Regions from separate parts of the Paenibacillus agaridevorans genome, predicted to be linked through region 1. Evidence: riboswitches for the same ligand, from Rfam matches in the RefSeq annotation. Region 1 holds a riboswitch; each other region holds the start of a gene.
What was found. Region 1 has a riboswitch for cyclic di-AMP ahead of KJW29_RS28845 (C40 family peptidase). Riboswitches for the same ligand answer to the same signal wherever they lie in the genome.
Positions count from the first base shown of each region.

Region 2: linked by a shared signal. The riboswitch ahead of KJW29_RS00110 (APC family permease) and the one ahead of KJW29_RS28845 (C40 family peptidase) in region 1 are both predicted to bind cyclic di-AMP.
Region 3: linked by a shared signal. The riboswitch ahead of KJW29_RS36635 (C40 family peptidase) and the one ahead of KJW29_RS28845 (C40 family peptidase) in region 1 are both predicted to bind cyclic di-AMP.

Region 1 covers NZ_CP075889.1:7,168,735-7,171,853, forward strand. The annotation lists gene KJW29_RS28840 (MFS transporter) at 1-1,185, shown strand, start outside; gene KJW29_RS28845 (C40 family peptidase) at 1,273-1,755, opposite strand; cyclic di-AMP (ydaO/yuaA leader) riboswitch at 1,760-1,911, opposite strand; gene KJW29_RS28850 (glutamine--tRNA ligase/YqeY domain fusion protein) at 2,259-3,119, shown strand, end outside.
Region 2 covers NZ_CP075889.1:28,963-32,081, reverse strand. The annotation lists gene KJW29_RS00110 (APC family permease) at 1-1,167, opposite strand, end outside; cyclic di-AMP (ydaO/yuaA leader) riboswitch at 1,355-1,523, opposite strand; gene KJW29_RS00105 (diguanylate cyclase domain-containing protein) at 1,725-2,579, opposite strand; gene KJW29_RS00100 (cellulose biosynthesis cyclic di-GMP-binding regulatory protein BcsB) at 2,569-3,119, opposite strand, start outside.
Region 3 covers NZ_CP075889.1:2,385,890-2,389,008, forward strand. The annotation lists gene KJW29_RS09775 (response regulator transcription factor) at 1-440, opposite strand, end outside; cyclic di-GMP riboswitch class I at 509-595, opposite strand; partial or broken gene KJW29_RS36635 (C40 family peptidase) at 1,305-1,576, opposite strand; cyclic di-AMP (ydaO/yuaA leader) riboswitch at 1,720-1,855, opposite strand; gene KJW29_RS09785 (LysM peptidoglycan-binding domain-containing M23 family metallopeptidase) at 2,391-3,119, opposite strand, start outside.

The DNA.
Region 1 (3,119 bases):
GATGGCGGCCAGTGGATAATGAATCAATTTCTGGGGTTTATGGTCGGTGTTCTGCTAGCCCCTACTCTGACGGCGCGCATAGGGAAACGCGGCGCCGTATTGCTGGCCATGGGTTTGCTCACCCTTAGCGAAGCGGCGTACAGCTTGTTGCTGCCTTGGGGATGGATGCTCGCCATCGCTCCCATCGCGGGGGTCGGCTTCGGGATGACGGAGGCAATCGTAGGAGCGGTCATCATCGACCTGGTAAAGGGAAAGGCGTCGGCCATGAGCCGTCTCGAAACGTTCTTCGGAATCGGGGCGCTCATCATACCGGTGACTGTGGCCTTCCTTATTCAGGAGCATATCTGGCAGCTGTCATTCCCGATTCTGTCCGCCATGGCGGGGATTACCTTCGTTTTATGGTTGACGATGTCCTTCGGCGAGCTGGACAGTCGGCTTGGGCTGGCGGCAAGGCCGGCAACGTCGGGTGCAAGAGAGCGTGCAGGCTCGAGCCATGCTGATGCCAAGGCGGAAACAAGTGGGGGCGCCGACGGCGGGGGTTCGCCCGAAGACGCAACCATGTCCAAACCTTCGGGAGGCGTCTTGCTGGGTTATTCGGGTCGACTGTTGCCTTTCCTGATTCTCTGCGCGCTGTTCTTCCTGATGTACGTGGGGATGGAGATGAGTTTCTCCAACTACCTTCCGTCCATACTCATCACCCGTACGGAGATGGGGGAAGCCGGCGCGGCTGCTTCGCTTAGCTTATTCTGGGGAACGATCGTACTGGGCAGGCTGTTCGCGGGAGTGATTGCGGAGAAGGTCGGCTATGGAAGGTACCTGACGATTTCTACGCTGGGGGCCGCGATCGTATTCCTGCTAATGACGATTACGACCAGCTTGTACGGGATGCTGCTATTGATTGCGCTTGGCGGACTGTTTTTCTCCGGCGTGTTCGGCATCGCATTGGTGTACGCCAATAGCTTGCTGCCTGGTATGACGGAGCGGACGACAAGTCTAATGGTAGCGTTTGGAGGTATCGGCGGCGCCTTGTTTCCGAGAATGACGGGGTGGCTGATGGATCGCTTCGAAGTGGAATATACGATTGTTTATCTTGCCGTACTGGTTGTCATTATGCTAGTCCTGCTTGGAGTAATCCTTCATCAAGGGCGTAGATTGGCGGGTCACGTGGGGCGGCTGCGGTCGTAAGCGACGGATTGCACAATGAGAAAACCAAACGGCTGTCGAACAAAAAGAACAGCCTCCCCGTTGCCGGGGAGGCTGTTGCCTTGTCCATTATTTGGCTGCGACTGCGTAAGTCTCGAATTGCTCGGCATCCATGACGCTGCGCGCCGTTACAAAACGGGACTTATAATAGGAACTGTTAAGATCGTCAATGATAACTCCGCGGCTTGTAGAAGCATGGGCAAACTTGCCGCCGCCTACGTAGATGCCTGCGTGCGTGATTTCGCCGTTTACCTTGCCGCTTGTGTCGAAGAAGACAAGATCGCCTGGCTGCAGATCAGCTTTAGCGACTTTGGTTCCGACTGTTGCTTGGTCCACCGATCTACGGGGAAGATCAATACCCATCTTCTTGAATACGTAGCCGTTAAATCCGGAGCAGTCAAAACCTTTTGTGGTGGTCCCGCCGTAAGAATAAGGCGTGCCAATTACACCATCAATGATGCTGTCCATCTCTGAGCTTGCGAAAGCGCTTCCTGCTTGGAAAGCTAGCAGAAGCACAAGCCCTAGTAATACAGAGCTAATCTTCTTCTTCAACTTATGGTTCTCCTTCCGGTGCCGACGAGGTTAGCTGTGGGGTTCGGTTGAAGGTTCCCTATGACTTCTCAGGCGCTGTAGAACACCAGACGTCGAAGTCAATTCACCCAAAGTGGTTCCCCCGTTTCCCGATTGGGAATTAGGCAATGTCATCCAAAGTTATTTTCTAAGGATTATAATAATGGCAAAATGTAGATTCGTGTTGAATATGAGAAGATATTAATATTAGATTCATAAATAATCCGTTTCAAATTCAAAAACCATGGGTAGAAGGCGCTTCCAAAGCGTGTAATTTAGCTAAATTTTGTGTATCATAAGGAGATACAATGAATCGGCTGTCGTTATTGAAAGCGGCGAGGCGCGATAAGGCGAAGGGTGTTGTCCCGTGTCGGACAATCCTTTATAAAACAACGTTAGAATCGACGTGAAGGCCTGGGAAATGCCAGACATTCCCCGGATGGGCGCACGAGTGGAAAAGGGGTAGGTCGCAAGTGGAAAACACAGTGGAGAACAAGTCATCATCCTCCAATTTTATCAAAAATATTGTCATGGAAGATTTAAAGAGCGGCCGCGTGCAAGAAGTCGTTACGCGCTTCCCGCCGGAGCCGAACGGCTATCTGCATATCGGACATGCGAAGTCGATCTGTCTGAACTTCGAGCTCGCGGAAGAGTTCAAAGGAAAGACGAATCTGCGCTTCGATGATACGAATCCCGTCAAGGAGGACACGGAGTACGTTGAGGCCATCCAGGAGGACGTGCGCTGGCTGGGTTTCGATTGGGATGAGCTGCGGTTCGCCTCGGACTACTTCGAAGAGTTATATAATCGAGCGGTGCTTCTTATTAGGAAAGGAAAGGCCTACGTCTGCGACTTGACGGCGGACGAGATGCGCGAGATGAGAGGGACGCTTACGGAGCCGGGCAAGGAAAGTCCTGGCCGGAATCGCAGCGTGGAGGAAAATCTGGATCTGTTCGCGCGGATGCGCGCGGGAGAATTCAAGGATGGCGAGCGCGTTCTGCGGGCGAAGATCGACATGGGTTCGCCAAACATCACGATGCGCGATCCCGTTCTCTATCGGATCTCCCATTCGCATCATCACCGGACAGGCGACGCTTGGTGCATCTATCCCATGTACGATTACGCCCACCCGCTCAGCGACGCGATCGAAGGGATCTCCCATTCCGTTTGTACGCTGGAGTTCGAGGACCATCGTCCTCTTTACGACTGGGCGATCGCGGAATGCGAGATGGAGAGCACTCCTCGCCAGTACGAATTCGCGCGGCTCAACATCACCAACACGGTGATGAGTAAACGTTATTTGAAGCAACTCGTAGACGAGGGCGTTGTAGACGGCTGGGACGACCCG
Region 2 (3,119 bases), 1.9 Mb from region 1:
GGATTGCGACAGCGTAAACGGGATGAATACGCCGACCGCGTAGAGCGGAATCAACTGTTCCGTATGTCCGCCAAAAAGCACGATGAGCAGGATGGAACAGATGCCAAGCATGATGATGCCGTTGGAATATCCAAGCCGATCGCCCCTCGCCGTAAACATTCTGGGGATAAACTTATCCTTGGCCAGATTGACCGCGAGCATGGGAAAAGCGGAATAACCCGTATTGGCCGCCAAGATGAGGATAAGCGCCGTCGTTCCCTGAATGGCATAATACATGAAGTTTCGCCCGAACGCCTCCTCCGCGATCTGCGAGACGACCGTCGCCTCCGCAATCGGCGCGATTCCGTACTCGTAGGCCATCACAACGATGCCCGAGAATAGCATCGCGAGCAAAATCCCCATCGCGGCAAGCGTTCTGGAGGCATTGACCGGCGCGGGTTTCCTGAAGTTCGGGATTGCGTTGGAGATCGCTTCGACCCCTGTCAGCGCGGAGCTGCCGGAAGCGAATGCCTTCAGCAGCAGGAAAAGTCCGATGCCCGCCACAGGCGTCCCTACGGGCGTATGCAATTCCTGCGGAATCGCTCCCGATGCCATGTCGTACAATCCTTTACCAATCAGAACGAACAAGGCAAGAACGAACAAATATACGGGATAGGCCAGGACGGACGCCGACTCCGTTACGCCCCGCAAGTTGAGCAGCGTGAGCAGAATGACGAATACGACGGCAATGGGCACCGTATACGCATGCAAACTCGGAAATGCGGAGGTGATGGCATCGGTTCCGGCCGAGACGCTGACCGCTACCGTTAGAATATAGTCGACCAACAAAGATGCGCCGGCGATAAGGCCGGGGTACTTGCCCAGATTTTCTTTGGAGACGACATAAGCGCCGCCCCCTTGCGGATAGGCGTATATAATTTGCCGATATGACAGAATAAGCGCCGTCAGCAGCAGCAGGACGCCGATTCCGATCGGAATGGAATACCAGAACGCGGCCATGCCGACGGTCATTAACACAAGCAGAATTTGTTCGGGGCCGTAGGCGACGGACGACAACGCGTCCGACGAGAGAATCGCCAGCGCTTTTGTTTTGTTTAACTTCTGCTCGCCAAGCTCCGTCGACTTTAGCGGTCTTCCGATCAACACTCGTTTAAGCGCGGATAACATCGGAGCCACCGCCCAACTGGAACCTTTTCATCGTTGTTTTTTTCAATTCGTCCATCTCCCCTGTGCAATGTTGGCTGGAAGGGAAGGTTTCTACTTCGTCTGCTGCGGCATTCCGGCGGGCCCATGCCGGTTTTTGCGCAGCAAAAAGCCGCAAGGCAGCACCTTGCGGCTTAACGAGCCGAAGTCATACCCATTCCAATAACGCTTACGAGGTTAGCTGACGGATTCGGGCCATTAGATAGCCCTACGGCGGTTGTTTTGCCGATTCACCCCTGACGCTTGTTTTTAACGATAAGCGCCGTTTGGTTCCCCCGCTCTTCTTCATTGTCCTCAAGAAGACTCAGCGAATTTATGATGTAGTGATCATAACTCGTTTATTGACGGGTGTAAAACGACATTTCGGCTCAAAAACGGTTGTTTCAATTCAAAGATGGCCAATAAAACGCTCGCAGCAGTTGCTTCTTATTCATTTGATCCCCGGATATCGTTTTTTCTCGCCTTTATCCGAGATCTCCTCGTAAATTCAAGCGAAGGACTTGTCCAGCTTGCCTCCGCGTCTACACATCATACTCCAACTGCTTCCTCGCCATGTCGATGAGCTCAAGCGGTGATCCAATGGTCTCCGCGTCATATTGATATTCGCCGATCCGCAGCTGGAATTCGACGCGAAAGCCTCCGTCACCCTCACGTTTATTAAACTGCTCCAGATTAGCTTTAATCCGGTTGGCCACGATTCTGGCGCCGTCGCCGTCCGTAAACAGCAAAAGTCCCCATGTCGCGTTCTCCTCGTCCAGCATATACAGGGAATCGTTGCTTCGAATGCTTGTTTCGCCAAGCTCCGATAGCTGGATCAGCGCTTCCGTTATGTCGCTCTCGCCGATCATCCGGCGAACGTCGCGCCAGTATCGAATCTGCATGACGACCAGCGTCAGCGGAATGCCGTAACGTACCGACAAAGCCATAAAGACGGTGGCGTCCTTTTGGAACAACAAGCTGTTGCGCAAATTCGTATGCCGGTCCATCGTCGCGAGGCGCCCATTTATCTCCTTTAACGACTGGGCCTCCGCCTGAAGCCGCAGCATGCCGCTTGTCATCATCCAGATCGCCCCCGTAAACAACGGCGTTAGCAGCAGCCAGAAGTACGACGACGCCGACAACGTGTCGCCAATAGCCATCGTCCGGTACAACGTATAGGTTCCGTATGCTAACAGGAATACGATATTGAGGACGAGCCCTGTCGTTACGCTCGTAAAATAGGTCAGAATGCCAATCATAAAGGCGGCGTTGAGCAGGAGAATATTGACCAGGTATTGATCCGGATCGCCCGATACGACAATAATTCCGAGAAAGCAGAGAATAATGAACGACAAGTAACCGCCGTCGGACATTAGGCTGCCGGCGTTACGTCCCATTGCCGCCACCTCTGTTCTTCCGGTATTTGCGCGCAAGGAGCGCGAGCGACAGGAGTACGAGAACGAGCACAAGCGATGCCGCCGTCACAAACGCAAGCGTATCCTCGCGTTCGACAATGCCAGCGAACGTCCTGACCGGGACCGCCCCCTTCTCCGGCTTGAACCGATACGGCTCCACCACCCCGTCGCGATCGGTCAGCACGGCGTCTCCGCTTACTCTCCAGCGCTGACTCTCCGAAGTCAGCAGCTTGATTGCGAGCAGGACGTCTTCCCCCTTCGAGCCGGTAATAGCCAGCAGTCCATTGCCAGGAGTCCATGGTGATTCCAGCAGCTGCAAGGTTCCGATGCGCGAACCGTAGTCGGGATCCAGGGTCTTCTTTTCATTGGAAAGAACCGTCCCTCCGTCTACTCCGAAACGGAAAAACAATTGATCGTTGACTCCACGTATCAACTCGTTATCCTTATAGGTTCCGATAACGACAACATTGCCGTCGCGATAACCCGCAGGATCGGCGTCGTCGTCATAAAATGCGAGTTCTC
Region 3 (3,119 bases), 4.3 Mb from region 1:
GGGTGTAAAGATGGACTATGTCGATGTGCTTCGCGAATCGCCAAGATAATGTCCCCCATATCGGCATAGCTTATAAAATTCACTGCCCCGACTGTAATTGCTTCGACGATCACTTCAGGGTCTGCGCTTGAAGCGACGGTAATGACGGGAACATCCTTTTTGGCGAGAATGTCTTTTATTGCATCTAATCCATCGCGTCCAGACGGCTGGAGTGCTGCATTCATCACTACAACGTCCACGTCTAATTGTAAACTAGCTCGCACTGCCTCTTCTTTTGTAGCGGAAGTATTTATGAGATGAATATCTGTCTCTGTTTCGAATAAATCAGCAAAGCGGCAACACCATTCCGGATCGCGGTCCACTAGCACAACATTTATATTCTCATTGTTTTTCTTAGAAATTATAGGAAGTTCCTGATGTATATCTGCTTCCAATTCCATATTACTCTCCTCTGTATCCCAAATAAACGAATAATAAAAACACGACCCAAATAGCCGTGCTCGGCAAATTGGGTAACCCAACTGCCATCACTTGAATTGTGAGAAGACCCGTGACTTTGCGTCACTGCCTTTCGACAGTTTTGCCGTTTCCATATACTCCACGATGCACTCATAAAAATTAACAGTAACCGCTTCTTGGTAAATGATCGATTGCATTTACCAAGAAGCGGTCGCAAATTTTAGTTACTGAAGCAGGATTACTTTATGATGATGTATCCCAAGTTAATCTGTTTCGCATAGGTGACGTTTGAGTCCGTTGTCAGACTTAAATAACGCAGGCGAATCTTGCTGATTCCGGTACCTAATTTCACCTCATTGAAATATATGTATTCGTTATTCGCTGCTTGTCCCACCATCGAAACGCCGCCAAGATCGGATGCCGGATTGAACCGTCTAAGCCTCGGCTTCCAGCTTTGTCGTGCTCCTCAGTAGCGTCCGGTACACCCATGCAAAATGATGATAAAACGTGCCGAGATCATTCAACTGTACTGTAATCAGTCGATGGGCGAAATATGGCTTTCATAGTTAGGATCCTGATACACTTCCGCCATCGCTTCGTAAAGGTTGAGCGCCATTTAAAGTCTTGATGATGGCATAACCTCCTATGACTAATGCAGCGATTAATAGGGACACTTGAATTATTTCCGTCTGACTCCCTTAAGTTTCATATTCCACCTCATTTATGATCTGGAAACTTCAATAAAAAGAACGGTTACTAGTTAAATAACCGTTCATTCATGATTACTTCATATCGTTCATTGCTTTAAATATATCTTCAGATACTACACGCCTTGCCGTAACGTATCATTTTTCATTGTACTCATCACTTAACTTACTGATGGTTACCCTTTTGCTTGTAGAAGAATGAGCAAACTTCCCTTCTCCTATGTAAATACCTGCATGAGAGATACCTGTTCCGCTGGTATTAAAAAAACAAGATCTCCCACACGCAACTTGTTTTTTTCTACCTTCACACCAACCTCGGCCTGAGTATAAGAAGTACGAAGCAGTTTTACACTGAACTGATTAAAGATATGCAAGATGAATCCTGAACTATCGAATCCTTTTGTTGTCATTCCCCCCCTTTATACGGCGTGCCAATTACTTCGCTAACGGACTTCATTAAGACGGTTGACTCGGACTGTTGCGCAAATACTGACCCTCCTCCAAACAAAAACATCACACTGGACAACAATACGACTAAACCTTTTCTCAACTCTACTTCTCCCTTCGTTGCCTACGAGGTTAGCTTATGGGCTCGGCCGAAGATTCCCTATACTTGAAGAAAACTTCTAAAGCAATTCCCCCTCGGTGGTTCCCCCGTTTCATAGAACAGAATTTGGCAAAATATAATACTTCGAAAAATAGTTAAATTCGACCAATTCGGACTTAATCCTTCATTTTTATAATAGAAATCTTTCATCAATCTTTATTGTTTTTTTCTCGTTGCGATTGGTTGCTTATACGTAACGGAATAATCATCGATTCCAATTTGAAAACCTTCGAATCGATTTGCTTCCCTCCATTCTGCAATTAGCTTAATGATTGGTGTTGTTTTCATCTGGACGAACAAGTTTACATACATTTAGACCATTTATTCCAGGTAGTTGTAATTCCATAATCGCCAAATCAACCTCGTTCTGCAACATATATAGTAACCCCTTCGCCCCATCTTCCAGAGCCTCTACCATAAATCGTTATTTCTCAAGTTCCTTTTTCAATTCATTTCTAAGTTCTCTTCGTGGTCGATGATCAGAATACTCCTTCTATCACTCATCGATTTCTTCCTCTCGCGAAAACATTATATTACAAAGAATAGTTTAAATTATATAAATCAATAATTACAAAAATAAGAGAGCCCTACAAGCGGGATCTCTTATTTCCGTTCCGTTACTCCAAAAATTTTAATGGATTCAACTGCACTCCTTCTTTTCGAATTTCGAAATGTAGATGGACGCCTGTCGATCGTCCTGTTGTGCCCATAATTCCAATTTGATCGCCTTTCTCCAGCAGATCGCCAACTTCCACATTAATTTTGCTTAGATGGGCATATAATGTTCGATAACCATTTTGATGATCCACTATAACGTGGTTCCCGTAACTGGAATCATATTTCGCCTTTATTACTTTTCCATTATCGGCAGATTTAATATTCAAATTAGAGGATACCGCATCAGTGCCTGTATGAAGTCTTCCCCAACGCTTTCCGAACTTGCTCGTAATCGTCGGCCCTTTTATCGGCCATGTGAATGAACCGGTTCCCACGCCTTTAATGACTTTTGTACCTTGAATGACTTGCTTAGGTACTGCTTTTTCCAACGTTTCTTCCTTTATTACAACTTCCTCAACCAACTCGCCATTTACTTTCGTTACTTGGTACGTTAATTTTTTCTTGCCCGCCTTTCCCGGATTCGCAACCTTTGAAACTCCCACACGCATCGTTGCATCATAAGTAACTTCTACCCCGCTCGGGATGCTGACGGTCTCAGCATATTGCCCCTCAGTCTTTACGGACAATTTAGGTTGCCGTACTGTCAAATCCAACTCGTCCCCTATGTTTATGAATTCATTTTCAATCCAGGGATTATTCTTATATACAGTATCTTGCGAGATGTTGAA